DNA from 3 places in the Streptomyces sp. NPDC025784 genome. Region 2 is predicted to be linked to each of the others. Evidence: riboswitches for the same ligand, from Rfam matches in the RefSeq annotation. Region 2 holds a riboswitch; each other region holds the start of a gene.
The links. A riboswitch is a leader RNA that binds a small molecule or an ion and turns the genes downstream of it on or off. The one in region 2 is predicted to bind S-adenosylmethionine.

Region 1 (9,433 bases), on a different contig from region 2:
GCAGTTTCTGGAAGGTGACGCGCTGTTCGACGGCGGCACGCAGCGGTGTGAACAAGGTTTCCCCCGCCTCCGCGAGCCCGCCACCGATGATCAGTGTGCGCGGGTCCAGCAGGGTGAGCGCGGTGACGAGGCCGTCGGCGAGCGCGTCGACCGCCTCCTGCCACACGGCGACCGCCCTGGCGTCGCCCGCCTCCACGGCCTTCGCGCAGCCGGCCGCGTCCGCCGAGGGGTCGTCCGATGCCTCGGCCCAGGCCTGGCTGACGGCCGCCGCGGAGGCGAAGCGCTCCAGGCAGCCGCGCTGCCCGCACGGACACGGGGTCCCTCCGGGGCGTACGACGATGTGGCCGATCTCGCCCGCGAAGCCGTGCGCGCCCTCCTCGACGCCGCCGTCGATGCCGATGGCCCCGGCGATGCCGGTGCCCAGCGGGACGAAGAAGAAACGGTCGGCGCCCTGTCCCGCGCCGATGCGTCCCTCCGCGAGTCCGCCGGTGCGTACGTCGTGCCCGAGGGCGACGGGCACGCCGCCGAGGCGGTCGCCGAGCAGACGGCGCAGCGGCACGTCGCGCCAGCCGAGGTTCGCGGAGTAGGCGGCGATGCCGTTGCGGGCGTCGACGATGCCGGGGACGGCGACTCCGGCGGCCACCGCGGGTTGGCCGAACTGCTCCTCGCCGTGCGCGCGCAGTTCGGCGGCGAAGCCGAGGATCGACTCGACGACCGCCTCCGGACCGCGTTCCCGGCCGGTCGCGCGGCGGGCCTGGTGGAGCAGCTCGCCGTCCGCGCCGACGAGGGCGGCCTTCATCCCGGTGCCGCCCACATCGAGGGCGATGACGTGTCTCACGGGGGACAGTGTCGCCCCTTACCCCAGGAGAGGTCTAGTCCACTCACGTGGTGTAGACCTTGTATCCGCATTCCGAGACGGATGCAACGGACGCAGAAGCAAAGCGACGGCCGGAGACGGTCCCGGGGTTGGGGAGAGCAACGCAGTGCAGCGGCGTAGGACAGGACTGATCGCGGTGGCGTGCGCCCTGGGCATGACGGCGACCCTCGCGGGCTGCGGCGGCCCGGGCGGCTCCTCGGACGTCACGCTCAGACTGGTGGCCGCCGACTACGGCGACTCCAAGGCCAACAGTTCCCAGAAGTACTGGGACAAGCTGGTCGACGCGTACGAGGCCGGCCACCCGGGGGTCCAGGTGGAGGTCAGCGTCTACCCCTGGACCGACGTGGACCGCAAGGTCAAGGAGATGGTCGCGGCGGGCCACGCACCCGACATGGCACAGATCGGTGCGTACGCCGACTACGCGTCCAAGGGGCAGCTCTACAAGGTCGACGACGTGCTCTCCATACCCGTCCAGGCCAACTTCGAGTCGCAGCTCACCGACGCGGGCGAGATGGACCGGACCCAGTACGGCATGCCCTTCGCGGCCTCCACGCGCCTGCTCTTCTTCAACAAGACGCTGTTCTCGCAGGCCGGACTGACGCCCCCGGAGACCTGGGACGAGCTCGCGGCCGACGCCAGGGCGCTCAAGGCCAAGGGCGTGAAGTTCCCGTACGCGCTGCCCCTCGGCCCCGAGGAGGCGCAGGCCGAGACGATGCAGTGGCTGCTGAGCGGCGGCGACGGCTACACCGACGACGTCGGCACGTACTCCATCGACTCCCCGCAGAACGTCGACACGTTCGACTGGCTCAAGGACGAACTGGTCGGCAAGGGCCTGACCGGACCCGTCGCACCTGCCAAGCTGAACCGCGCGGACGCGTTCGCGGCCTTCACCCGCGGTGAGGTCGGCATGCTCAGCGGGCACCCCACGCTGATGAAGACGGCCGCCGCGAAGGGCGTGAAGTTCGGCATGGTGCCGATGCCCGGCGTCGACGGCAGGGCCAAGGCCACCATGGGCGTCGCCGACTGGATGATGGCCTTCAAGAAGAACGGCCACGGCGAGCAGGTCGGCGACTTCCTCGACTACGTCTACGACGACAAGAACGTGCTCGCCTTCTCCCACGAGTACGACCTGCTGCCGGTGACGTCGTCCGCGTCCGACACCATGGCCGCGGACAAGGACGACGAGGATCTCGCCCCCTTCCTGGAGGAGCTCCCCACCGCCGTGCTCTACCCGGTCGGCAAGACCTCCTGGGCCGGTGTCAGCGCCGATGTGAAGAAGCAGATCGCCAAGGCCGTGAGCCCCGGGGGCAGCCCGGCCGGAATCCTCGGCTCGCTCCAGATCGCCGCGACCACGGCCGACAGCGCGGCGCAGAGCCAGGGCTAGGGGATCCCCTGGCGGTCTCGGTCTCGGTCTCGGCGTCGGTGTCGGTGCCGAGGGCTACGGTGCTGTGCATGGACGGCATGGATGAGCTCAGCGCCCGCGAGCGGGGAATTCTCGCCATGGAGCGGCGCGGTTTCTCCGGTCCCGGCGCGAAGGAGCGGGCGGTGCGGGAGCAGCTGGGCCTGGCCCCGGTCCGCTACTACCAGCTGCTCAACGCCCTCCTGGACGACCCCCGCGCCCTGGCCCACGACCCGGTCACGGTGAACCGGCTCCGCCGGGTGCGCGATTCCCGCCGCTCGGAGCGCTGAACCCGCGGACCCGGCCCGGACAGGACCCCGAGGGCGGGGTCCCTGGTCCGCGGGCGGCCGTGGGGCGGGGCACGACGGCCGGGCCCGGCGCGGACGTGTCGCGATCAGCCATGGGTGAGCCCGCCCGTCCGTGGATAGGGTCGTCCCATGGGCAGCCCTACGGAATCCCCGGACTCCTTGCCGACGCCCGCGACCCCCGCGGGACGCGACGGCCTCGACGCCATCCTCGCCCGGCCCGGCCGGGCCCTGATCGCCCTCGACTTCGACGGGACACTCGCCCCGATCGTCCCCGACCCGGACCAGGCCCGCGCCCACCCGGACGCGGTCCCCGCGCTCGCGGCGCTCGCCCCCAAGGTCGCCTCCGTCGCCGTGATCACGGGCCGCCCGGCCGGGGTCGCGGTGCGCAAGGGCGGCTTCGCGGACGTGCCGGGACTGGAGCACCTGGTGGTCCTCGGCCACTACGGCGCGGAGCGCTGGGACGCGGTGAGCGGCACGGTCACCGCCCCCGCGCCGCACCCCGGCGTCGCCGCCGTCCGGGCCGAGCTGCCCGGCGTGCTCGACCGGGTCGGCGCCTGGCAGGGCACCTGGATCGAGGAGAAGGGCCGCGCCGTCGCCGTGCACACCCGCCGCGCGAGCGATCCGCAGGCCGCCTTCGAGGCCCTGCGCGAGCCGCTGACCGACCTGGCGACCCGGCACGGCCTGATCGTCGAACCGGGCCGCATGGTCCTGGAGTTGCGCCCGCCGGGCATGGACAAGGGTGTCGCGCTCCTGGAGTACGCCCGTGAGATCGGCGCCGAGTCCGTGCTGTACGCGGGTGACGACCTGGGCGACCTGCCGGCGTTCGCCGCGGTCGACAAGCTCCGCTCCGACGGCGTCCCCGGCCTTCTCGTGTGCAGCGGCAGTTCCGAGGTCGCCGAACTGGCCGACCGGTCCGACACGGTGGTGGACGGCCCGGGCGGCGTCGTACGTCTGCTGGCGGCGCTGGCGGCTCAGCTCGGCTGAGTGCCGCCGAGTGCCTCCAGCGCGTGCAGCTGCTCCAGGAACCACCGGGAGGGCGGCAGTGCGGTCGCCGCGGCGGCCAGCCGCTTGGTGCGCTCCGCCCGCTCGTGGGCCGGCATGGTCAGCGCCTCGTGCAGCGCCCGCGCGGTACCGGTCACATCGAAGGGATTGATCTCGATCGCGTCCTCGCGCAGCTCCTCGAAGGCGCCGGCCTCCCGGGACAGCACCAGCGCGCAGCCCTCGTCGGAGACGACGGGGACCTCCTTGGCGACGAGGTTCATGCCGTCGCGGATCGGGTTGACGAGGGCCACGTCGGCGAGCCGGTAGGCGGCCAGCGACCGGGCGAAGTCGTCCTTGACGTGCAGCACGACCGGGGTCCATCCCGGCTTCCCGTACCGGGAGTTGATGTCCTCGGTGAGCCGCTGCACCTCGGCGGTGTAGTCGCGGTAGACGGCCAGGTCCTGGCGCGAGGGGTACGCGAAGGCGACGTGCACGACGCGCTCGTGCCACTCGGGGTGGTCGTCGAGCAGCTGCCGGTACGCCAGCAGTCCGCGCACGATGTTCTTCGACAGTTCGGTCCGGTCGACCCGCACGATGGTCCTGCGGCCCTCGCCGATCTGCTCGCGCAGCGCGGCCATCCGCTCGTCGACGTCCGGTTCGTGCGCGCGCCGGCGCAGGAAGTCCGCGTCCGCGCCGAGTCCGTGCACACCGATCTCGGTGGACCGCAGCGGAGGGCGGCCGGTCGGGGTGTGATCGACGGCCCTGCGCGGGTCGCCGCTCGGCCAGCTGGGGAAGATCCGCTCGCCGTCGGTCTGTCCGGCGCAGATCATGAAGGCGTGGGCCCAGCGCCAGGTGAGGAAGCCGAGCCGGTCGGCGCCGAGCATGCCCCACACCAGCTGGGCGCGGACGTCGTCCGGCAGCATCCGGAAGTACTCCGGCGGGGCCCAGGGCGTGTGCGAGAAGTGGCCGATCCTGAGGTCCGGGCGCAGCTCGCGCAGCATGCCGGGCACCAGACACAGGTGGTAGTCCTGCACGATCACCACGGCGCCCTCGGCCGCGGCGTCGGCCAGGGCCTCGGCGAACGCGCGGTTGTACGTCTCGTAGGCGGCCCACCGGCGTCGGAACTCCGCGTCGAAGACCGGCTCCAGGGGCGTCTGGTAGAGCATGTGGTGCACGAACCAGAGGACCGAGTTCGCGATGCCGTTGTAGGCGCCGGCGTGCACCTCGGCGTCGATGTCGAGCATGCGCACGCCCTCCTCGGCGACCCCGCGGCGCACCGCCTCGCGGTCGCCGTCGCCGAGCGCCGAGCACACCCACAGGGCGCCCGCGTCCGGACCGATCGCGGAGAGGCCGGAGACCAGCCCGCCGCCTCCCCGCCTGGCGTGCAGCGAACCGTCCTCGCGCACCTCGTACGAGACCGGGCCGCGGTTGGACGCGACGAGAATGCGGTGGGCAGCGCCCTGCGCAGAAGCCGTGGAAGCCATACGCCTCAACCTAGCCCGGCCCGGAAACGCTCAAACGTACGGACGACGGTACGAACAGGCCGTATACGACCGGCGGAGTCGGTCACTCCGTGTTTTCGCAGACCGGGGCTATGCCACTTTGCGTGACTGGTATTCGGCGATGTCCGCCATCGGTGGCCGCTCCTCCGTGTCGACGGAGTAGGTGCGCGGCTCGAAGCCGTCCTCGCCCCGCTCGAACTGGGTGAGGGCCGGGCGGACCAGGTGCCCGCGGGCCAGCCGGAGCTGTGCGGTGCGGTAGATGGCGGCGGCCATCCGGCCGAGCGCCTGGCCGTCCTGGTGGCGGTGCTTGCGGACGCCGACGTCGACCTGGGCGAGGGCGTCCAGACCCACCAGGTGCAGCGCGTCGACGAGCATGCCCAGTTCGACGCCGTACCCGACGGGGAACGGCAGCTGTTCGAGCAGGGAGCGGCGGGCCGCGTACTCGCCGCCCAGCGGCTGGACGAAGCCCGCGAGCTGCGGCCAGTGCATGTTGAGCAGGGGACGGGCCATGAGTTCGGTGACACGGCCGCCCTGGCCGGCCGCCGTCGCGCCGGACGCGGAACCGTCGGACACGGTCAGCGGCCGGTCGTACATCGCCTTGACGAGGTCCACACCCGGTTCGGTGAGCAGCGGGCCGACGATCCCGGTGACGAAGTCCGAGGAGAACTCCTTCAGATCGGCGTCGATGAAGCAGATGATGTCCCCGCTCGTCACGAGCAGCGACCGCCACAGCACCTCGCCCTTGCCGGGCACGGCCGGGATGCGCGGCAGGATGTCGTCGCGGTGCACGACCCGCGCGCCCGCGGCGGCGGCGACCTCGGAGGTGCGGTCCGTGGAGCCGGAGTCGACGACGACGATCTCGTCGACGAGGGGGACCTGTTCCATCAGGTCGTGGCGGATGATCGCGACGATGTCGCCGACCGTCTCCTCCTCGTCGAGGGCGGGCAGGACCACGCTGACCGTCGAACCGGTGGCGCGTTTCGCGGCCATGAGCTTGTGGAGCGGGCGATCGGACACGGACCAGGAGCGTGTGCCCAGCCAGCGCTCAACTTCTTCCAGCACAGTCTGCGGCTCCTCACTGTTTGATCACATGCTCTCATCGGCATGCCCGCCGTGGCAGCGGCTGATCGGCTAGGGCCGTCTCGCGGTTCGGACGACAGGTTCAACTGTCCTGGCCGTCGGTTACAGTCTTGAACAACGCGGGTGACCATCGCATGTCCTGGATCGTCGGCGCGTAAGCAGTTCAATAGTCAAACAATCAAATACCGCTCATCCAGAGGGGCAGAGGGATACGGCCCGATGAAGCCCCGGCAACCCTCCAGCCGGTCTCGTACCGATCGACGTCTCGATCGCACCGCGAGGCTCCCGGCTTGGGAAGGTGCCAAATCCGTCTCACGGCGAGATGCGTCGTGAGGAAGATGAGGAGAAAGGGCCTCGCCTCCATGGCTGCGCAGACAGTTGCAACCACCACGAACTCCGTCGACCTCGGTCCCGCCGCCGCCCTCTCGTGCCGGGAGTGCGGCCACCGCGTGCCCCTCGGCCCGGTCTTCGCCTGCGAGGAGTGTTTCGGCCCGCTGGAGATCGCGTACGACTACTCGGCCTACGACACCGAGGAACTCCGCAAGCGCATCGAAGCGGGCCCCGCGAACATCTGGCGCTACGCCCCCCTGCTGCCCGTCCCCGCGGACGTCGCCGAGAAGCCGAACATCAACCCCGGCTGGACCAAGCTCGTCAAGGCCGACAACCTCGCCCGCGAACTGGGCGTGACCGGCGGCCTCTACGTGAAGGACGACTCCGGCAACCCGACGCACTCCTTCAAGGACCGCGTCGTCGCGCAGGCCCTGGAGGCCGCCCGCGCCTTCGGCTTCACCACGCTGTCCTGCTCCTCCACCGGCAACCTCGCCGGCGCCGTCGGCGCCGCCGCGGCCCGTGCCGGCTTCCGCTCCTGCGTGTTCATCCCGCACGACCTGGAGCAGGGCAAGGTCGTCATGGCCGCGGTCTACGGCGGCGAACTCGTCGGCATCCAGGGCAACTACGACGACGTGAACCGCTTCTGCTCCGAGCTGATCGGCGACCCGGCCGGCGAGGGCTGGGGCTTCGTCAACGTCAACCTGCGCCCGTACTACGCGGAGGGCTCCAAGACCCTCGCGTTCGAGATCTGCGAGCAGCTCGGCTGGAAGCTCCCGGACCAGCTGGTCGTCCCGATCGCCTCCGGCTCCCAGCTCACGAAGATCGACAAGGGTCTCCAGGAGCTGATCAAGCTCGGCCTCGTCGAGGACAAGCCGTACAAGATCTTCGGCGCCCAGGCCGAGGGCTGCTCGCCGGTCTCCGTCGCCTACAAGGCCGGGCAGGACGTCGTCCGCCCGCAGAAGCCGGACACCATCGCCAAGTCGCTGGCCATCGGCAACCCGGCCGACGGCCCGTACGTGCTCGACATCGCGCGGCGCACCGGCGGTGCCGTGGAGGACGTGAACGACGAGCAGATCGTCGACGCGATCAAGCTGCTGGCGCGCACCGAGGGCATCTTCGCGGAGACGGCCGGTGGTGTGACCGTCGGCGTCACCCGCAAGCTGATCGAGAACGGTCTGCTCGACCCGGCCCTGACCACGGTCGTGCTGAACACCGGCGACGGCCTCAAGACCCTGGACGCGGTGGCCTCGGACACCGGCCTGACCGCGACCATCCGCCCGAACCTGGACTCCTTCCGAGAGGCTGGCCTCGCATCATGAGCGTCAACGTCCGCATCCCCACCATCCTGCGTACCTACACCGGCGGCCTGGCCGAGGTGAGCGCCGAGGGCGCGACCCTCGCCGAGGTCATCGCCGACCTGGAGAACAACCACACGGGCATCTCCGCGCGGGTCCTGGACGACCAGGGCAAGCTGCGCCGCTTCGTCAACGTCTATGTCAACGACGACGACGTGCGGTTCGAGCAGGGTCTCGAGACGGCGACGCCGGACGGTGCGGGCGTCTCGATCATCCCGGCCGTCGCCGGAGGCTGACGCCCGGGCGGTGACGTGCCGGCGGCCGGGCGCGAGTCCCGCGGACTGCCGTCACCGAGAGTGAGATCGTTACCGAGGGTAATGCCCATCACCGAGAGTTCATCGAATTGCCCCCTCCGTGAGAGAAACGGAGGGGGCAATTCTGCATGGTTGAGCACGGTACAGTTGGGGAACCCGCTTGGCATTTCATGCCGGACGCATATGAGTACCTGTGCGGCACCCGACAAGAAGTAGCCAAAGTGCCCCGCCTTTTTGAGCCGTTTATGGCATTTACGGGGCCCGACTTGCCCTGAATCTTCGCACATTCTCCGCATATTCCCGATCGGCCGTGCCCAGAATTCTCGTCCGATTGACCTGTTGCAGACGGCAGTTGGGCAGATACATTCAGCCGCGGTCGACGCGTTCCGGCGCACACCCCCAACCGTTGGGGGGTGAGGTCTGACCCGGATCCGCGAAGTGTGGATCTGTGCAAGGGCCAGTAATAGGGGAGTTAGGCATGGCTCAGGGCACCGTCAAGTGGTTCAACGCGGAGAAGGGGTACGGCTTCATCGCGGTCGACGGTGGTGCGGATGTATTCGTCCACTACAGCGCGATTCAGATGGACGGTTACCGCACCCTTGAAGAGGGCCAGCGGGTCGAGTTCGAGATCTCGCAGGGTCAGAAGGGGCCGCAGGCGGACATGGTCCGTTTGGCTGCCGGCTGAAGCACGCGCCGACTGATTGTTCGACGTGACGAAGGGCTCGTATCCCCATGGGGTACGGGCCCTTCGGTCTGTCCGCGGTCCGGGGGCCGTCCCGTGGTCCGCTCCCGTGCGCCCCCGTGTTCACCTGGGGATCCGCTGGAGCCGCTTGCACTCGACAGGGGCGAGTGCTAATCATTGGCGTTAGCACTCTGAAGGTGAGAGTGACAACGAAGGACCGGGTCGGTGAGGCCCGCAGGCCGGGTGGGGCAAGGAACCACGAGGCAGGCAGGCCGTCCGTCGCGGGCGCCAGCGCGGTCCTGTGAGCTTTCCACCCCAGTCCGGGAGGACCACTTCACATGGCCAAGATCATCGCGTTCGACGAGGAGGCACGGCGCGGCCTTGAGCGCGGTATGAACCAGCTCGCCGACGCCGTCAAGGTGACCCTCGGCCCCAAGGGCCGCAACGTCGTCCTTGAGAAGAAGTGGGGCGCCCCCACGATCACCAACGATGGTGTGTCCATCGCCAAGGAGATCGAGCTGGAGGACCCGTACGAGAAGATCGGCGCCGAGCTGGTCAAGGAAGTCGCGAAGAAGACCGACGACGTCGCCGGTGACGGTACGACGACCGCGACCGTCCTCGCCCAGGCCCTGGTCCGCGAGGGCCTGCGCAACGTCGCCGCCGGC
Region 2 (9,433 bases):
CACGGGTGCGTTCCGCAAGCCCCGTGAGGTCAACTGGGTCTTCGGATTCCTGCTGTTCGTCCTGGGCATGTTCACCGGCTTCACCGGCTACTCGCTCCCGGACGACCTGCTCTCCGGCACCGGTGTCCGCTTCATGGAGGGCGCGATCCTGTCCGTGCCGATCGTCGGCACGTACCTGTCGTTCTTCCTCTTCGGCGGCGAGTTCCCGGGCGGCGACTTCGTGGCCCGCTTCTACTCGGTGCACGTGCTGCTGCTGCCGGGCATCATGCTCGGCCTGGTCGTCGGCCACCTGATCCTGGTCTTCTACCACAAGCACACGCAGTTCGCGGGCCCCGGCAAGACGAACAACAACGTCGTCGGCATGCCGCTGCTGCCGGTCTACATGGCCAAGGCCGGAGGCTTCTTCTTCCTGGTCTTCGGTGTCATCGCGGCCATCGCGGCGATCGCCTCGATCAACCCGATCTGGTCCCTGGGCCCGTACCGTCCGGACCAGGTGTCCACGGGCGCCCAGCCCGACTGGTACATGGGCTTCTCCGAGGGTCTGATCCGTGTCATGCCCGGCTGGGAGATCAACTTCTGGGGTCACACGCTCGTCCTGGGCGTGTTCATCCCGCTGATCATCTTCCCGCTGGTCCTGGTCGCGATCGCGGTCTACCCGTTCATCGAGTCCTGGGTCACCGGCGACAAGCGCGAGCACCACATCCTGGACCGCCCGCGCAACGTCCCGACCCGGACCGCGTTCGGTGCCGCCTGGATCAGCTGGTACTTCGTCCTGCTCGTCGGTGGTGGCAACGACCTCTGGGCCACGCACTTCCACCTGTCGATCAACTCGATCACCTGGTTCGTCCGGATCGCGTTCTTCGTCGTGCCGGTGCTGGTCTTCCTCGCCACCAAGCGGATCTGCCTCGGCCTCCAGCGCCGCGACCGGGACAAGGTGCTGCACGGCCGCGAGTCGGGCATCATCAAGCGCCTGCCGCACGGTGAGTTCATCGAGGTCCACGAGCCGCTCAGCCAGGACGCGCTGCACACGCTCACCGCGCACGAGCAGTACAAGCCGGCCGAGATCGGCCCGACGGTCGACGAGAACGGTGTCGAGCGCAAGGTCAGCGGCCCGGAGCGGCTGCGCGCCAAGCTGAGCAAGGGCTACTACGGGGAGGACAACCAGATCCCCAAGCCCACGGTCGAGGAGTACAAGGAGATCACGAGCGGCCACGGCCACCACTGATCACCTGCCGATCCTGCTGATCGCCACGGCTGGAGCCCCGTCCATTGCATGGACGGGGCTCTTTGCCGTCCTCCGGGCTGGATAGGGTGGAGCCTGCCGGTACGTGCGTGCGTACCCGCCTTTTGTACGTGTCTACGAACCCAGGAGCGGCATATGAGTGCTGTGACCCCCGCTGGAGGCGACATCGCGGCGGGCCGTTCCTGGCCCGAGGTACTGAACGGCCTGCTCGACGGCCGTGACCAGAGCGCCGACGACACGGCGTGGGCGATGGACCGCATCATGCGCGGCGAGGCGACGGACGCGCAGATCGCCGGCTTCGCGGTGGCGCTGCGCGCCAAGGGCGAGACGGTCGAGGAGATCTCCGGACTCGTCCGGACGATGTACGAGCACGCCAACGTGATCGAGGTGCCGGGCCCGGCGGTGGACATCGTCGGGACGGGCGGCGACGGCGCGAAGACGGTGAACATCTCCACGATGTCCGCGATCGTGGTCGCCGGGACCGGCGCCAAGGTCGTCAAGCACGGCAACCGGGCCGCGTCGTCGGCCTCGGGCGCCTCGGACGTCCTGGAGAAGCTCGGCGTCAATCTGGAACTGACACCGAAGCGGGTCGCCGAGGTGGCCGAGGAGGCCGGGATCACCCTGTGCTTCGCCGTGAAGTTCCATCCGGCGCTGCGTCACGTGGCCGCCGCGCGCGGCCAGCTGGGGATCCGGACGACGTTCAACATCCTCGGCCCGCTGACCAACCCGGCACGGGTGAAGGCCCAGGCCGTCGGTGTGGCGGACCCGCGCATGGCGCCCATCGTGGCCGGTGTCTTCGCCGAGCGGGGCAACTCCTCGCTGGTCTTCCGCGGTGACGACGGGCTCGACGAGCTGACCACGACGTCGACGTCGCGCGTCTGGGTCGTGCGCGACGGCAAGGTGACCGAGGAGCGCTTCGACCCGCGCGACGTCGGGATCGAGCTCGTCCCGGTGGAGGCCCTGCGTGGCGCCGACGCCTCGTACAACGCGGACGTCGCACGACGGCTGCTGAACGGCGAGCACGGTCCCGTGCGGGACGCGGTCCTGCTGAACTCGGCGGCGGCGCTGGTGGCGCTCTCGCCGGGCGACGCGCCGCTGACGGAGCAGATCCGTGCCGCCATGGCGCTGGCGGCCGAGTCGATCGACTCGGGGGCCGCGAAGCAGGCCCTCGACCGGTGGGTGCGGGTCAGCAACGCCTGACCGCCGCCGTCCGTACCCGACGTGACACAGGGCGCAGTCCGGATCCTGGACTGCGCCTTGCACGTCGAAGATCTTCTGGCAAGATGCTGTACCAGGTCATGAGCGACAGCCATCAGGCCCCGGCCGGCTGTCCGGCAACCCTCCGTCCGTGGCGGGGTGCCCCGGGTGAAGACCAGGCCGTAGGCAGCGAGGTCTACGGCAAGCGCGGACCCCTCGTGTCACCAGGGGTCCTGGTCGTTCGAGGGAGCCTTCTGTGAGCAAGCGAATGCGATAGGGCGTCGAGCCCCGCCTCCGCGTACCCCTTTCACCTTTTTCCCGCGTCGAGCCGTACCTCCGTGCACCGGCCGCGCGGTGATTCCGCCTGCCTCTCACAGGAGCTCGCCATGTCTGTCACCACCGTTGCCGCCGACCAGTCCGTTTGTGCCCCTCTGGCCGTTCTCGGGCGAGATGTCACCGTCCCGCTCGTGACGGGCGGCGAGGTCACCTACGCCGCGCTCGACTACGCCGCCAGCGCCCCGGCCCTCCAGCGGGTGTGGGACGACGTCGCCGCGTACGCCCCGTACTACGGAAGCGTGCACCGCGGGGCCGGCTACCTCTCGCAGCTGTCCACCGACCTGTTCGAGAACGCCCGCCGGACCGTCGCCGAATTCCTCGACTGCCGCTCCGACGACCAGCTCGTCTTCACGCGCTCCACCACCGACTCGCTCAACCTGCTGGCCGCCACCCTTCCGGCCGACTGCCAGGTCTTCGTCTTCGAGACCGAGCACCACGCCTCGCTGCTGCCCTGGCGGGACGCGCAGGTGACGTACCTGAACGCCCCGCGCACCCCCGAGCAGGCGGTCGCGACGCTGGAGCGGGCCCTCGCCGACCGGGAGCCTTCCCCAAGCTCTCGGCTGCGCTCGAGCAGGGGAGGCCCCTATGGCCCGGCCCTGGTCTGCGTCACCGGCGCCTCGAACGTCACCGGCGAACTCTGGCCGGTGCGCGAACTGTCCGCCGTCGCGCACGCCCACGGCGCGCGCATCGTGCTGGACGCCGCGCAGCTGGCCCCGCACCACCCGGTGTCGGTGCGGGACCTCGACGTCGACTGGGTCGCCTTCTCCGGGCACAAGCTGTACGCACCCTTCGGCGCCGGCGTCCTCGCGGGCCGCGCCGACTGGCTGCGGGAGGCCGACCCGTACCTGGCGGGCGGCGGCGCGAGCCGCAAGGTGTCACGGCGCGAGGACGGCGGTGTGGACGTGGAGTGGCACGACACCGCCGCGCGGCACGAGGCCGGTTCGCCGAACGTCATCGGCGCCTACGCGATCGCGTCCGCGTGCAGGGCACTGACCGAGGCCGGCTTCGACACGCTGGTCGCCCGCGAGCGGCACCTGATCGACACGGTCCGCGCCGGTCTCGCCGACGTGCCCGAGGTGCGGGTGCTGTCGCTCTTCGGCGACGACGCCGCGCGCGTCGGTGTGATCTCCTTCGTCGTCGAGGGCTGGAACAGCTCGCACTTCGCCGCGGCGCTCTCCGCCGAGTACGGCATCGGTGTCCGCGACGGCCTCTTCTGCGCCCATCCGCTGGTCAGGACCCTGCTCGGCAGCGACCCGCAGACCCAGGGGGAGTGCGGGGCCCCGGAGGCCGCGCCCGGCGAGAAGTCCCTCAACGCGATCCGCGTCAGCTTCGGCGCGGGTACCCCCGACGAGCACGTCGAGCGCTTCGTCACCGCGGTGAAGGAACTCGTGCGGGACGGCGCGAAGTGGCGGTACCGCACGGAGGACGGCCGCTGCGTGCCCGCGGTCTGAGCGGGGTTCTCGTCAAGGGCCGCCCGGCGACCGGGCGGCCCTTCGTGCTGCGGTCACACGATCAGGAGTCGAGCCCGATCGCGAACGCCGCCTCCAGGTCGTGCTGGGAGTAGGTGCGGAACGCTACGTGCGTGTCCGTGGCCTCGACGCCCGGAATCTTGCTGATCTTGCCGGGGATGACGTCCGCCAGGTCGTCGTGGGCCTGCACCCGGACCATCGCGATCAGGTCGTACGTACCCGTGACGGAGAAGACCTCGCTGACGGAATCCAGCGCGGCGATCGACTCGGCGATCTCGGGGATCCGGTCCACGCTGGTCTTGATGAGGACGATCGCGGTGATCACGGCTGGTTCTCTCCCTCGGGGGCCGCTGCTGAGGCTCTCACCCTACTCGCGGTCCAATCTGCCCGGTCGCCGCGCCGGGGGTCCGCCGTGCGGCCGGGCCGTCGCCGGGGGCGGTGTCCCCTCGGCGGACCCGGCGGCCGTCCGGCCGAACCGCAGCCACGCGTAGCCGAAGCCGAGTGTGAAGCCCACCAGATGGGCCAGATAGGCGACCCCGGGGCCGCCGTCGTCCTGGCCCGCCGCCAGCCACTGGAGGATCACCCAGAAGGGCAGCACCACCCAGGCCGGAAAACGCAGCGGCAGGAAGAAGAGGAACGGCAGGAGACTGGTCACCCGGGCCGTGGGGAACAGGTACAGGAACGCGCCGAGCACCGCGGAGATCGCCCCGGAGGCGCCGACCAGGGACTGCTGCGACTCCGCGTTGGCCGCGGCGTAGCCGAGGAGCGCGAGGTAACCGCAGCCCACGTAGAAGAGGGCGAACTGCAGATGCCCCATGCGTTCCTCGGCCATCAGCCCGAAGACGAAGAAGAAGAGCATGTTGCCCAGGAGATGGAGCCAACTGCCGTGGATGAAAAGGGCCGTGGCGGGGGTCAGTGCCTCGCGCGCGGCTCCGTCGAACAGATCGCCGGGGACCACGCCCCAGCGCCGGAAGTAGGCACGCTGCGCGGTGGCCAGCGTGTCCCCGGTGCCGTAGACCGGGTTGAGGCCGGACGCCGGACCGATCACGAAGATCAGACAGCACAGGGCGATCAGCCCGTACGTCACCGGCGCCGACTGACCCCGTACCGCTCTGCCGACCGTCGTACTCCATTTGCTGATCATGGTGCAGAGCATGGCGTAACGGGACGGATGAACACAGACCGCCTCGCCGCGGTGGACGGCGGAGCGTCGGGGAGCCGCCAGGCCGTAGGGTTACGAGCCACATGCACCAGGAGACTGGCGCTGGACGGACACTAGAAGGAAGCGGACTGCCTCATGACGGTTCCCCTGCCGGACACCAAGACGCGCTGGCGCTGCACTCTGTGCGGCAACCTCACGCGTTTCGACGTGACCCGCTCGTCGAAGGTCGTCGAGTATGTGCACCTCGACCTGGCCGGTGAGCCGAAGGTCGAGGAGCGCGAGGTGGTCAGTGAGACCATCGAGTCGGTCCGGTGCCGCTGGTGCAACGCGGTGGACCAGGTGGAACTGGTGGACAGGCCGGGCGCCGGCTCCTGAGGGAGCGGGCCCCGCACAGACATTGGGGTGACGGATGGTGGAGACCACAGGCGGGGAGCCGGACGACGGCGCCGCTGAGGTGCTCGACCGTCCGCTGCCCGACGGCGTGCGCCGCCGCGTCGTGCAGATCGTCTCCGACGGCTTCGGCGGGCTGACCGTCGGTGAACTGCCCGCCCAGTTGCGGCAGTATGCGCGGTTCGCCCCCAATCGGCGGGCCAAGTTCGCGGGGAACGCCATGGCGGCGGCCCTGGAGACGGACACGCTGTTCAGACAGCGCATCGCCGAGAAGTTGAGAGAGGCGCAGCCGGAGATCGCCGGTGCCCTCGACTCGGGCGCGCCGCCCCCGGCCGCGGATCCGCTGGACGTGGCGGCCGCGGCCTATGTGCTGCGCCCCGCGGGCTGGGTGAAGCTGGTGACGGCCGCCGGCGAGGAAGCCCTGCGCGCGGACGCCGAGCGCGCCGACGAGGAGACCCGGGCCGAGCTGGAGCGGCTGCGGGCGGAGCTCGCCGAGGCCCGCGGCCAGACCAGGGCCGAGACGGAACGGCTGCGCGCGGAAGTGGAGTCGGCGAAGAAGGAAGCGGAATCGCTTCACCGCAAGCTGCGCGGGGCCCTCAGTGACGTCAAGCGCGGCGAGGCGGCCCTGCGCAAGCTCCAGGGCGAGATGGACGGCGTACGGGCGGAGGCGCAGGCCCAGGTGTCCGCCTCCGACAGCGAGGCCCGGCGGCTCAAGGCGCGCCTCGGCGAGGTCGAGGCCAATCTGGAGGCGACACGGCGGGCGGCGCGTGAGGGCCGCAGCGTCGAGGACATGCGGGTGCGCCTGCTCCTCGACACGGTGCTGGACGCCGCCCAGGGGCTGCGGCGTGAACTCGCCCTGCCGCCCGTGTCGGTGCGGCCGGCGGAGACCGTCGACGCGGTCGAACCGGGACGAATGACGCCAAAAGACATCGCTGCTCGCGCGCTGTCCGAGAACGATCCCGCGATCCTCGACCAGCTGCTCGCGCTGCCGCAGGCGCACCTGGTCGTCGACGGCTACAACGTCACCAAGACGGGCTACCCGCAGATGCCGCTGGAGAAGCAGCGGCTGCGGCTCCTCGGGCAGCTCTCGCAGCTCGCCGCGCAGACCGGCTCCGAGGTGACCTGTGTCTTCGACGGGGCCGAACTGGCCGCGCCGGTGCTGCTCGCGCCGCCGCGCGGGGTGCGGGTGCTGTTCTCCAAGCCCGGCGTCACCGCCGACGAGTTGATCCGTCAGCTGGTCCGTGCGGAGCCTCCGGGACGGCCGGTCATCGTGGTCTCGACCGACCGTGAGGTGGCCGACGGCATCGCGAAGGCGGGTGCCCGGCCGGTGGCCTCCGCGGTGCTTCTCAAGCGCTTTTCGCGCGGCTGACCATCTGCGGCCTAAGACTCATAGGCAACGTACGTCCCATGCGTAACGTCCGGGCGTGATGCCCGAATTGGCGTGACCTTCACGCAACGTAGCGTCAGAGCCACATCACTGCATGTGAGTTGCCGGCAAAGAATGCGCTCGGTGACCGAGATTTTTCCTATGAGGATTTGAACTGATCACAGGAAGGTCACTAGGGTCAGGCCTCGAACCTCCGCTCGGGTGATCACTCATTGGGAGTGACGGTGGAGGGGCACCGCCCGTCGCACATTCGGCAGGCGGCTGGAGGAAGAAGGAGCTCGCCTTCGTGGCGTCCCACCGTCGACCCAAGCAGCCGAGCCGCACCCGTGTGACCGTGCTCACCACCGCCGCCGCCGCTGCCGTGGCCCTCAGCGCCAATGCCGCCAATGCCGCGCCGAGCGAGAAGCCGAGCAAGGACGAGGTCAAGTCGAAGGTCGACAAGCTCTACGAGGAGGCCGAGAAGGCCACCGAGAAGCTGAACGGCGCCAAGGAGAAGCAGGAGAAGCTGCAGAAGCAGATCAGCTCCCTGCAGGACAACGTCGCCCGCGGCCAGGAGGAGCTCAACGAGCTGCGCGACGGCCTCGGTTCGATGGCCAGCGCCCAGTACCGGACCGGCGGCATCGACCCCTCCGTGGCGCTCTTCCTCTCCTCCGACCCGGACGACTACCTCGACAAGGCGTCCGCGATGGACCAGCTGAGCGCTCAGCAGGTCGAGGCGCTCAAGAAGGTCCAGGAGAAGCAGCGTTCGCTCGCCCAGCAGCGTTCCGAGGCCTCCGAGAAGCTCAAGGACCTCGCCGACACCCGGACGGAGCTGGCCAAGAAGAAGAAGGAAGTCCAGGGCAAGCTCGGTGAGGCGCAGAAGCTCCTCAACACCCTGACGGCCAAGGAGAAGGCGGCTCTCGACGCCGAGCAGGCCCGTGCCAGCCGCGCCAGCGAGCGCAGCGCCCTGGGCGGCTCCAGCACCCCCGCCTCCGGCCGTGCCGGTGCCGCGTTCAGCGCGGCCCAGAGCAAGATCGGCTCGCCGTACGTCTACGGTGCCTCCGGCCCCAGCTCCTTCGACTGCTCCGGCCTCACCTCCTGGGCCTACGCCCAGGCCGACGTCGCCATCCCGCGCACCTCCCAGGCGCAGGCCAACGCGGGCACGCGCATCTACTCGCAGAGCGACCTCCAGGTCGGCGACCTGGTCATCTTCTACGGCGACATGCACCACGTCGGCCTGTACGCGGGCAACGGCCAGGTGCTGCACGCCCCGCGCACCGGCACGGTCGTGCGCTACGAGTCGATCGGCAACATGCCCTTCCAGTTCGGCGTCCGCATCTGACGCACGCCTCCCGACGAGCCCTCGCCGAAGCATCGGCGGGGGCTCTCGTCACTCCGCCCAAACGGGCGAATTGCGGTACCGCCCGCTGACCCCGCGACCCGTCCGTGACCTGCGTCTGAGGCGGGGCGTCACTTTTTGTGTGCCCGCAGAGACCTTTGGCCGTCGCGTAGTCGCGCGGCTACTGTCTGGCGCGTTTCCCCCAATCCGGGGGACCGTCAGCGGAAGGGAGAGCGGCCACCCGTGGGGTTTCATCGCCGCCTTGCACCGTCCGGCTTCGACCGGGGCGTCGGCGCCTTCGGCCTCGCCGCCTGCGTGATGTCCGCGGCGGCCGCCGCACTCGGCGCCCTGCCCGCCTCCGCGGCACCGCAGGACGACACCCGGGCCGAGGTGGACCGTCTGTACACGCAGGCGGAGAAGGCCACCGAGGCGTACAACAAGGCCGAGGAGCGGGCCGACTCCCTGCGCGAGCAGGTCGGCACGGCACAGGACGAGATCGCCCGGCAGCAGGAGCGCATCAACACCATGCGGGACGCGCTCGGTTCGCTCGCGGGCGCCCAGTACCGCTCCGGCGGCCTCGACCCCTCCCTGGCGCTGCTGTTCTCCGACGACCCGGCCGAGTACATCGACAAGGCCGCCGCGCTCGACCGGATCAGCTCCCACCAGGCCGGTGAGCTCAGGGATCTCCAGTTCGCGATGCGGGAACTCGCGCAGAAGCGTGAGGAGGCCACCGGCAAGCTCGCCGAACTGGAGAAGAGCCGCAAGGCCGTCGCGCGGCACAAACGGACCGTGGAGCGAAAGCTCGCCGAGGCGCGACAGCTGCTCAACTCGCTGCCCTACGCCGAACGTGCCGCCTACGACCGGGCGTCCCGCTCCGGCCGCTACGACCTGCCCGACCTCGGAGACGCCGTCCCGTCCTCGGCCCGCGCGG
Region 3 (9,433 bases), on a different contig from region 2:
GGGACGGTGCCCAGCGTGCCGGCGATGCCGGGCGGGAGGCGGAGTTCGGCGCCGGGCGGGCTGAGCAGCGGCTTGCGGGTGTCCGTGCAGGGGCCCACGCAGGTGACGGTTCCGGAGCCCTCCGGGTCGAAGCGGTAGAGGGTACGGCCGTTCGGGTCCGTGAGCACGCGCCCCATCGTGTCGGTCTCGGCGACCATGACGGTCAGCCGGGGCGGCTCGGGTGCCGCCATCGCGGGGTAGGGCAGGCCGAAGCAGGACGCGAACGCCACCGCGGCCAGCAGGGGGGTGACCGGTCGACGCATGATGCTCTCCTCGCTCTGTCGCGGCCTCGGGACCTGTCGCGCGTGCCGCACGGGCCTCGGTGGTTGTCCCGGCCGGGACCTCAGTAGGTGATCTTGACTCCGCTGACCGTGTGGTTGTCCGTGCGGCCGCCGTCGGCGCCGCCGAACCGGGTCAGCACGTTCTGCGGCAGGTCGGTTCTCGATGGCCGCGACGACCGTGTTCCCGGCCACCAGCGGCTGGGCGTGGACCTGGCCGTCCACGGCGGTGGAGAACCGTCGGCCGAAGTCGGAGGCGGCCACGTCCGAAGGAGCCAGGCCGGGCTCGTCCGGTCCCAGCCGGTGCGCAGGTTGTCGACCGAGACCGTGGTCGCGTCGGCGGCGCGGGCGTGCGTGGTGGCGGCACGGGAGGGTGCGCCGGCGGCTGACGTCGTGGCGGCACGGGAGGGTGCGCCGACAGTGTGCGCGGGCGGGGTGGCGCTCCGAGCCGGCGCCGCGGCATGGGCCGGCGCGGACGCGCCCAGGCCCAGCAGGAGACCGCTCGTCAGCAGGGCGAGCAGCCGACGTCCGGCCCGTGGTCCGCGCCTGACGCGCATGTCTCCACCTCGGTGCGTGAGTGTCGAGGACGGAGACCGGCCCGTCCCGCCGGCGATCATCGTCAGCGGGACGGGCCGATGTTCATACGATTTCGCGGCGCAGCCCGGTGGTGTTCACCCCGACAGGCCAAGGCAGAGGCACGGGCGGGGGTCCGGGCGGCGGGGTCAGCCGTAGGTCTTGATGAAGGTCTTCACCTCGTCCCACACGGACGGCTGTTGCTGCAGGATGTCGCTGCCGTGGGCGGCGCCGGCGACCATCTCCAGCCTTTCGCCGTGCGACTTCTTCGCCAGCTTGTGCAGCGTGCGGGCGTCGTCGGCGAACCGTCCGTCGCCCGAGGCCGCGAGCAGACAGACGGGCATGGTCAGTTCCGGCACGGCCTTGGTGGCGTCCATGTCGCCGTACAGGCCCGGGCCCGACAGCGATACGACCGCTGCGACGGCCGGTCTGATCCTGGCGGCGGCGACGAGTGAGGCGGTGCCGCCCTTCGAGGCGCCCATCAGGACGACCTTCCGCACTCCGTCCTCGCGCAACCGGGCGGCGGCGCCCTCGATCTCCGGGACCTCGGAGGAGTTGCTGTTCACGGCGAGCACGCGGTAGCCCGCGGCGGCGAGTTCGTCGGCGGAGGGGATCCAGGAGCACACGTCGTTGTTCGACTGGTGGGACAGGACGATGCCCGTGGTGCCGGTGCCCGTCTCGTAGCCGTCGACCTCGTTGCCCTCGGTGTCCTCGAACGTCGTGGACCTCTTGAGCTGCTTGCCCGCCAGACAGCCGAAGTCGTTCGCCGCCGACTCCGAGGGGCTCGCCGTCGTCCCTCCGGCGTCGGCGTCCTCTCCCCCGTCCCCGCCCCCTCCGCAGGCGCTGAGCACCAGTACCCCCGCGCACGCCAGTGCACGGGCAGCCCGGACCGATCCGTTCATGCGTCGCTCCCCCGTCATCTCGGTGAGGACTTGCCTGGCCCGCATCATGGCAGCTGGTCCAGACAAATGGACCGGGGTGCGCGGAAGTCGATCCACGCACTCCGGTCCCTCGGGCGGGGGTTCCCCGTAAGGAACGGGGCCGGTGGTCTCAGGACGCGACGCGCCTACCCGGCGCCTGCGCGTCGGGATGGTCGAGACCGAGGTGGTCCCGCAGGGTGGTGCCCTCGTACTCGGTGCGGAAGACCCCGCGTTCCTGGAGCAGCGGGACCACGGTGTCGGCGAAGGCGTCGAGGCCGCCCGGCGTGATGTGCGGGACGAGGATGAAGCCGTCGGCGGCGTCGGCCTGGACGAAGGAGTCGATGGTCTCGGCGACGGTCGCCGGGGTGCCCACGAAGGACTGGCGGCTGCCGGTCTCGATGACCAGGTCGCGGATCGACCAGTTGTTGGCTGCCGCCTTCTCGCGCCATTCGCGGGCGGTGGCCAGCGGGTCGCGGTACATCCGTACCTGGGCGCGGCCCCGGGCGACGGTGTGCTCGCCGAGGTCGGGGTCGATGTCGGGCAGCGGGCCGTCCGGGTCGTAGGCGGACAGGTCCCGGTTCCAGACGAACTCCAGATGCTTGATCGCGGTGGCGCCGCTGACCTGGAGGCGCCGTACCTCCCGGGCCTTCTCCCGCGCCTCCTCGTCGGTGTCACCGAGGACGAAGGTGGCGGCGGGCAGGATCAGCAGCTGGTCGTGGCGGCGGCCGTAGCGGGCGAGCCGGTTCTTGACGTCCGTGTAGAACGCCTGGCCCTCCCGGAGCGTGCTGTAGCGGCTGAAGATGGCGTCGGCGTCGGCCGCGGCGAACTCTCGGCCCTCGTCGGAGTCCCCGGCCTGGAAGATCACCGGGCGGCCCTGGGGGCTGCGCGGGACGTTGAACTGCCCCTCGATGTCGAAGTGCTGTCCCCGGTGCACGAACGCTCCGGCCCGCGCGTCGCGCAGGAAGGTGCCGCTCGCCTTGTCGGTGACGATCTCGTCGCCGCGCCAGGAGTCGAAGAGCTCGTGCGCGGTGCTCAGGAACTCCCTCGCCCTGGAGTACCGCTCCTCCTGCGGCAGGAACCCGCCACGGCGGAAGTTCTCGCCGGTGAACGCGTCCCAGGAGGTGACGACGTTCCAGGCGGCCCGCCCCTCGGAGAGGTGGTCGAGGCTCGCGAACTGGCGGGCCACCTCGTAGGGCTCGTTGAAGGTCGAGTTGATGGTGCCGGTGAGGCCGAGGCGTTCGGTGACGGCGGCGAGCGCGCTGAGCACGGTGAAGGTGTCGGGCCGGCCCACGACGTCCAGGTCGTAGATCTCGCCGCCCTGTTCACGCAGCCGCAGCCCTTCGGCGAGGAACAGGAAGTCGAACTTGGCGCGTTCGGCGGTGCGCGCGAAGTGGGCGAAGGAGCTGAACTCGATGTGGCTGCCGGCGTCCGGGTCGCTCCATACGGTGGTGTTGTTGACGCCGGGGAAGTGGGCGGCCAGGTGGATCTGCTTCAGGGGCTTGCTCATGGTCGTACGGTCCCTCCGGCTCAGGCGGTGACGGCGTAGCGGTTGGCGGGGCGGGCGAGGCCCAGCAGCCCGCGCAGGGTGGCGGCCTCGTACTCCTTCCGGAATGCGCCGCGGCGCTGGAGTTCGGGGACCAGGCCCCGGGTGATCGCCGGGAGGTCGTGCCCGGCGACGGCGGGCCGCAGCCGGAACCCCGACAGACCCGCCTCCGCCAAGTCCTGGAGGAGATCCGCCAGCTGAGCGGGGGTACCGGTGAAGATGCGGGCGTCGCTCGTGTACGGCTGTCCCGCGAGCGAGTCGAGGCGCTCACGGCGGGCCACCGCGGTGGACTCGTCGTCGTCCAGGAACACCACCAGGTCGCCGAAGAGATGCAGCGGCTGAGCGGCGCGCCCGGCGGCGTCCTGTTCCGCCCGGACCGCGGCGACGACGGCGCGCGCCTGTCCGGCGTCGTGCGGGGTGACGTAGCCGAGATCGGCGGAGCGGCCCAGCAGCCGGAACGGCGCGCCCGTCCCGGTCTCGTGGGCCAGCGCGCTGACCAGGGGCTGACCCTGCGGCGGGCGGGGCGTGACAGACGGGCCCTTGACGCTGAAGTGCCTGCCCTCGAAGTCGATGTAGTGGAGTCTGGCGCGGTCGATGAAGCGGCCGGTGGCGGCGTCGCGGATCTCCGCGTCGTCCTCCCAGCTGTCCCACAGCCGGCGCACCACCTCGACGTGATCGGCGGCCTCGTCGAAGAGTTCGGTGCTCAGTTCTCCGACGGCCGGGCTCTCCAGGTCTTCGAAGCGGAACGCGGGGAAGGCACGGCGGCCGAAGTGTGCGGCCTCGTTCCTGCGCGCGGACACCTGCACCCGCAGGCCGGCGCGGCCGGTGCTCACATAGTCGAGCGTCGCGATCGCCTTGGAGATGTGGAACGGCTCCGTGTGTGTGGCCACCACGGTCGGCACCAGTCCTATGCGGCTGGTCAGGGGTGCGACGCGCGCCGCGATGAGCACGGCGTCGAGACGGCCGCGGACCTGGTCCGTGCGCGCGTCGGGTTCGGTGAAGCGCGAGGACTGAAGCCCGAGGGCGTCCTCGATGGTCACAAAGTCGAGCAGGCCGCGCTCGGCCTCGGTGACCAGGTCGGTCCAGTACGAGGCGGTGAGCAGGTCCCGCGGGCGGGCCACCGGTTCGCGCCAGGCGGCGGGGTGCCAGCCCGCGCCGTCGAGCGCGACGGCGAGGTGCAGCACCCGGGTGCCTTCGGAGGAGTCGGCGACGGCTGCGGAGGGAGCAGGGGAGACGGAGGAAGCGGGCAACGAAGACGCTGAGGACACGGAGGGGTGCCTTCCTGATCGACCGTACGAGATCACCGGGCCCGCGACGGCGCGGGCCCGGCGGCTGGGTGACAGGTCAGGGACGACAGAGCGCGGCGGCCACGCGCTGAAGGTCGATGTGGGGCCGCGAGTGGAGGCGCACGCGGCGGCGCGGGGCGATCACGGGCGTACGGAGACGGGACGTCCCTGGCATCTCCGTCGCCTCCGTCCTGCCGGTCCGGCGGGCCCGGGGCCGCGCCGGCATCGTGTCGTCGTGGTGCTCAACACCGGGATCGCGCCGTCTGTTCCGGAACACGTGCGCCCCTGCTCAGGAGTTGTCGAGGGGCAGTCCGGGCGGGTTGACCTCGGAGGTGGTGACGGCTTCTTCCGAGAGGTTCCAGGCGGACAGCCACTTCGCGTACTGACCGTTCTCGATCAGGTGGTTGACGGCGTCGGCGATCGGTTCGGCCAGACCGCTGTCCTTCTTCGTCGTCGCGGCGATCAGGCCCTGCAGCGATGCCCCGGCGCCGGAGAAGGTGCCGGCGCTGCGCGTCGGCGTGGGCGATTTGGCGGTCTGGGTCACGTGGTAGGCGACACCGGGGTTGGCCGCGAAGTAGGCGTCGATCTTCCCGCCGTCGAGCGCCAGATAGGTGCTGTTCTTGCTCGCGAAGTGCTTGACGGTGAGCCGCTTGCCCTCCTGCTCGAGCCTGGTCTGCCACTCCAGGAGGATCTTCTCCTGGTTGGTGCCGTTGTCGACGGCCACGGTCTTGCCGGCCAGGCTGCGGTAGTCGCCGCCGAAGTTCCACTTGCTCGACTTGAGCACCTCGAAGCCGACGTCGTCCTTGCGGTAGGAGGCGAAGTCGTACTTCTTCTTGCGCTCCTCGGTGTCGGTGATGTTGGCGAACGCGACGTCGACCTTGCCGCTGTCGATGCCGACGAACATGTTCTCCCAGGTGGAGTTCTTCAGTTCCGGCTCCAGCCCGAGCACCGCGGCGACCAGCCGGCCGAAGTCGGGTTCCGCGCCGGTGAGGGTCTTCTGGTCCGAGCCGACGTAGGCGAGCGGCGGGAAGCCGTCGGGCAGGGCTCCGACGCCGATCGTCAGCCTGCCGCTGCGGCGGACGGACGCGGGCAGCTCCTTGCTGATCGACTTCACCTCGGTGACCTTCAACTCCGCCGTTTGCGCGGCGCCGTTGGACAGCCGGCCCACGGTCACCGTGCCCGCGGCGTCGGTCGTGGTCGCGGCGTCGCTGTCGCCTCCGCAGGCGCTCAGGGAGGCGGCCAGGGAGACGAGCGCGGTGGCCGCGGTGACCCCGCGTAGGAGGCTGCGTCGGGAGAAGTGCGTAGGCATGGCTGTCCTTGTCGCTGGGTGAGGGTGGGCGTGATGTGACCGTGGGGGGCCTGACGCCGGGTGGTGCGTGGGAGCGGTGGGGCACGCCGGGAGGTGTCAGGGAGGGGTGCGGGGGTGCGGGTCAGAGCACCTTGCTGAGGAAGTCCCGGGTCCGCTCGTGGCGCGGGGCGTGCAGCACCTGGCCGGGCGGCCCCTGTTCGACGATGCGGCCGCCGTCGACGAAGACGACCCGGTCGGCGACCTCGCGGGCGAAGCCGATCTCGTGCGTGACGATCACGAGGGTGGTGCCGCTCGTCGCCAGGTCCTTGATGACGGCCAGGACCTCGCCGACGAGTTCGGGGTCGAGTGCCGAGGTCGGTTCGTCGAACAGGATGATTCCCGGGCGCAGCGCGAGGGCGCGGGCGATCGCCACGCGCTGCTGCTGGCCGCCGGACAACTGGCGCGGGTAGGCGCCCGCCTTGTCGCCGAGGCCCACCCGGCCGAGGAGTTCGCGTGCGAGTTCCTGGGCCGCGGGCCGGGTCAGCTTCCCGGTGGCGACGGGTGCGGCGGCCACGTTGTCGAGGACGGTCAGATGGGGGAACAGGTTGAAGTTCTGGAAGACGAAGCCGATCCGGCTGCGCTGGGCCAGGATCGCCCGTTCGCCGAGTTCCTTGAGCCGTCGGCCGTGCCGGCGTACGCCGATCGGTTCGCCGTTGACGCTGACGTGGCCGACCTCGGGCTTCTCCAGGTGGTTGATCACCCGCAGCAGCGTCGACTTGCCGGAGCCGGACGGGCCGAGGATCACGGTGACCTCGCCCGGACGAACCGTCAGGTCGATACCGTCGAGGACCCTTTGGGTGCCGTACCACTTGTGCACGTCGTGCACCTCCAGGCCGGCGGGGCTCGCTTCGAGGGTCGATGCGGTGGTCATACGGCGGCCTCCTTGCGCAGCCGGGCCCGCAGGTCACCGAGGCCGGCGCGCGCCTTCTGCAGGGGGGTCGGCGGCAGGGTGCGCGTGGCGCCCCGGGCGAAGTACCGCTCGACGTAGAACTGGACGACGGACACGGCGCTCGTGAGGATCAGGTACCAGACCGTGGCGACCAGCAGCAGCGGCACGATGTCGCCGGGGTAGGTGCTGCCCATCGTCTGCACCGAGCCGAACAGGTCGAGCAGCGAGACGTAGAAGACCAGGGACGTGCCCTTGATCAGGCCGATCAGCTGGTTGACGTAGTTCGGGGTGATGGATCGCAGCGCCTGCGGGAGCACGATGCGGGTGAACTGGTAGCTCTTCGGCAGGCCGAGCGCGGCGGACGCCTCGTGCTGCCCCTGGTCGACGGAGAGGATTCCGCCGCGGACGACCTCGGAGGCGTATGCGGCCTCGTTGAGGCTGAGGCCGACGACGGCGACCGCCATGTCGGTGGCGAGCCGCGACTCGTCGAAGCTGACGAAGGCAGGGCCGAACGGGACGCCGAGGCTCAACGTGCGGTACAGGGCACTGAAGTTGTAGAGGAAGATCAGCACGACGATCAGCGGCACGGAGCGGAACAGCCACGTGTACAGCCAGCTCACCGCGCGCAGCACCGGGCTGCCGGAGAGTCTGGCCAGGGCGAGCAGGACCCCGCCGAGCAGCCCCAGCACAGCGCTGAGCGCGGCCACTTCGAGGGTGATGACGAGGCCGTCGAGGATCGTGGGGCGCAGGAACCAGTAGCGGAAGCGGTCCCACTGGTAGAAGGGGTTGGTGGCCAGGCCGTGGACGATCTGGGCGAGAACGACCAGGACGACGGCCGTGCCGATCCAGCGGCCCGGCCTGCGCAGCGGCAGGACCCGCTGGGCCGTGAGCGGTTTCGGCGGGTGGTGGGCGGGCGGTGCCTCGGCGAGAGACACGGCTGCGCCGGAGGGTTCACTCATGAGTGCTCCAGCAAAGAGGGACACCCCGGGGCGGGCGTGCGGACGCGGCGTCGGCGCGGCGCCGTGGGACGGCCGCGGACGACGGACAGCGGGAGGACGCCGGTACCGGGGGCCGGACGGGCAGAGGGCACACCGCTCGGCGGTGCGCGTCAGGGATTCAGAACGCCGTCAGCCTCGACAGCGGGCACAGCCCGGGGCGCTACACAGTGCGCTGTTGACACGGAGCAGGTCGACGCAGCGGTCGGCGCACAGCAGGACGCAGCCGCGGGGCCGCCGTGCGGCCTTCCTCGAAGCTGTGTGCATCGCCGTCTCCATCGCTGTTCCCGCCCGTGGGCGCTCGCGCTTACCGAAGGTCTTCCGGTCCGGTCCTCACCTGGGGCACCCCACCGCGACAGGAGGGTTGCCGGACAGCGAGCCAGGGCTTGTCGCTGACACTCATGACCGATCTGCGGCGTAAGTTAGGCACTTCCGGAAACCGATGTCAACGCCGGGCGGCCAGGATGACCACCTGGTGAGACCGGGTCCACGCCTTCTTGACGGCTTCGGGGAGCCCGCCGACACTGACGGGGACGGTCACGATTGTCAGCGCCTCGTCACTCGGTTCTTCCGTGCGACGCGGTGATCGGCCCCGGCCCGCTGACAGGCAACCCTTCCACCGCGACGGGGTGCCCCGGGTGACGACCGGGTCCCGCCGACGCGGTGGGGCAAGCGTGGTCGCGCAGGAGCGCGGACCCTGGAGCGGGACCGGTGGGAATGCCCAGGAACGACCTGACGAGACGCCTGCACATCGATCTGCTGCGGGTCTCCAGCGCCTACTAGACCGGCCGCCTCGAACCGGTACGCAAGCGCAGTCACTCCGTTCCTCCACGGCCGCTGCCCATGGGCGGGGCCGGGACCTCGTCGTTCCCAGGGAGAGTCATGCCCAAGACATCGTCGCGCGCTTCGGATTCAGGGACCTCCAGCACATGCGGCGGCGGCACGGCCGACGCACGCACCTCCATCCCCGGTGCCCCGGCGGCCTGTTGCCCGCTCCCCGGCGATCCGGGCCCGGCCGTGTCCCTGCCCGGCCTCCGTCCCCGGGGCGGGGCACCGTCCGTGCCGGCCCGTGCGCCGCGCATCCGCAGCCGCATCGGAGTGGGGGCCGCCGGGGGCTTCTACCCGGCGCCCCACCGCTACGAGTTGTACCTGTCGCAGGGCTGCCCGCGCTCGCTGCGGCTGTCCGTGACCCTGCGGCTGCTGGGCCTGCAGGACTCGGTGGCGACCACGGTCCTGGCGGATCGAGCCGCGACACCCGAGGCGTTCACCGCGCTGCGCCGCGCCTACGAGGCCACCTGGCACCACTACGAGGGTCCGCTGACCGCCCCCACGCTGGGCGACCGCTGGAGCGGACGTGTCGTCAGCAATCACACCCCGGACATCCTGCGCGATCTCGCGGGCCTCCCGGGCGGGGGCGACGCCGCCCACGTCACCACGCTGCGCCCGGCCGCGCTGGCCGCGGACATCGACGCGCTGTCCCGGCTCCTCGACCGTGACGTCACGCCGGTCGCGTCGGCGGACGTCCTGTCCACGGCGCTGGAGCCGCTGGACCGCCAACTGGC

Region 1: linked by a shared signal. The riboswitch ahead of thrC (threonine synthase) and the one ahead of ACZ4IF_RS00910 (aminotransferase class V-fold PLP-dependent enzyme) in region 2 are both predicted to bind S-adenosylmethionine.
Region 3: linked by a shared signal. The riboswitch ahead of ACZ4IF_RS08325 (amino acid ABC transporter permease) and the one ahead of ACZ4IF_RS00910 (aminotransferase class V-fold PLP-dependent enzyme) in region 2 are both predicted to bind S-adenosylmethionine.

What each region holds. Positions count from the first base shown of each region.
Region 1 is NZ_JBVHMN010000007.1:146,846-156,278, forward strand. Features, by position in the region: gene ACZ4IF_RS17985 (ROK family protein) at 1-838, opposite strand, end outside; gene ACZ4IF_RS17990 (ABC transporter substrate-binding protein) at 984-2,261, shown strand; gene ACZ4IF_RS17995 (DUF3263 domain-containing protein) at 2,339-2,566, shown strand; gene otsB (trehalose-phosphatase) at 2,714-3,568, shown strand; gene ACZ4IF_RS18005 (alpha,alpha-trehalose-phosphate synthase (UDP-forming)) at 3,556-5,049, opposite strand; gene ACZ4IF_RS18010 (glucosyl-3-phosphoglycerate synthase) at 5,158-6,129, opposite strand; SAM riboswitch class I at 6,334-6,492, shown strand; gene thrC (threonine synthase) at 6,510-7,796, shown strand; gene ACZ4IF_RS18020 (MoaD/ThiS family protein) at 7,793-8,068, shown strand; gene ACZ4IF_RS18025 (cold-shock protein) at 8,565-8,771, shown strand; gene groL (chaperonin GroEL) at 9,107-9,433, shown strand, end outside.
Region 2 is NZ_JBVHMN010000001.1:203,219-212,651, reverse strand. Features, by position in the region: gene qcrB (cytochrome bc1 complex cytochrome b subunit) at 1-1,225, shown strand, start outside; gene trpD (anthranilate phosphoribosyltransferase) at 1,379-2,443, shown strand; SAM riboswitch class IV at 2,538-2,654, shown strand; gene ACZ4IF_RS00910 (aminotransferase class V-fold PLP-dependent enzyme) at 2,827-4,227, shown strand; gene ACZ4IF_RS00905 (Lrp/AsnC family transcriptional regulator) at 4,289-4,570, opposite strand; gene ACZ4IF_RS00900 (rhomboid family intramembrane serine protease) at 4,613-5,389, opposite strand; gene ACZ4IF_RS00895 (hypothetical protein) at 5,543-5,782, shown strand; gene ACZ4IF_RS00890 (NYN domain-containing protein) at 5,817-7,166, shown strand; gene ACZ4IF_RS00885 (C40 family peptidase) at 7,471-8,505, shown strand; gene ACZ4IF_RS00880 (C40 family peptidase) at 8,746-9,433, shown strand, end outside.
Region 3 is NZ_JBVHMN010000002.1:508,449-517,881, forward strand. Features, by position in the region: gene ACZ4IF_RS08285 (COG4315 family predicted lipoprotein) at 1-302, opposite strand, end outside; gene ACZ4IF_RS08290 (hypothetical protein) at 383-874, opposite strand; gene ACZ4IF_RS08295 (alpha/beta hydrolase family protein) at 1,040-1,792, opposite strand; gene ACZ4IF_RS08300 (NtaA/DmoA family FMN-dependent monooxygenase) at 1,941-3,317, opposite strand; gene ACZ4IF_RS08305 (LLM class flavin-dependent oxidoreductase) at 3,338-4,534, opposite strand; gene ACZ4IF_RS08310 (putative leader peptide) at 4,698-4,865, opposite strand; gene ACZ4IF_RS08315 (ABC transporter substrate-binding protein) at 4,929-5,948, opposite strand; gene ACZ4IF_RS08320 (amino acid ABC transporter ATP-binding protein) at 6,070-6,858, opposite strand; gene ACZ4IF_RS08325 (amino acid ABC transporter permease) at 6,855-7,835, opposite strand; SAM riboswitch class IV at 8,170-8,278, opposite strand; SAM riboswitch class IV at 8,407-8,552, shown strand; gene ACZ4IF_RS08330 (putative leader peptide) at 8,589-8,654, shown strand; gene ACZ4IF_RS08335 (glutathione S-transferase C-terminal domain-containing protein) at 8,931-9,433, shown strand, end outside.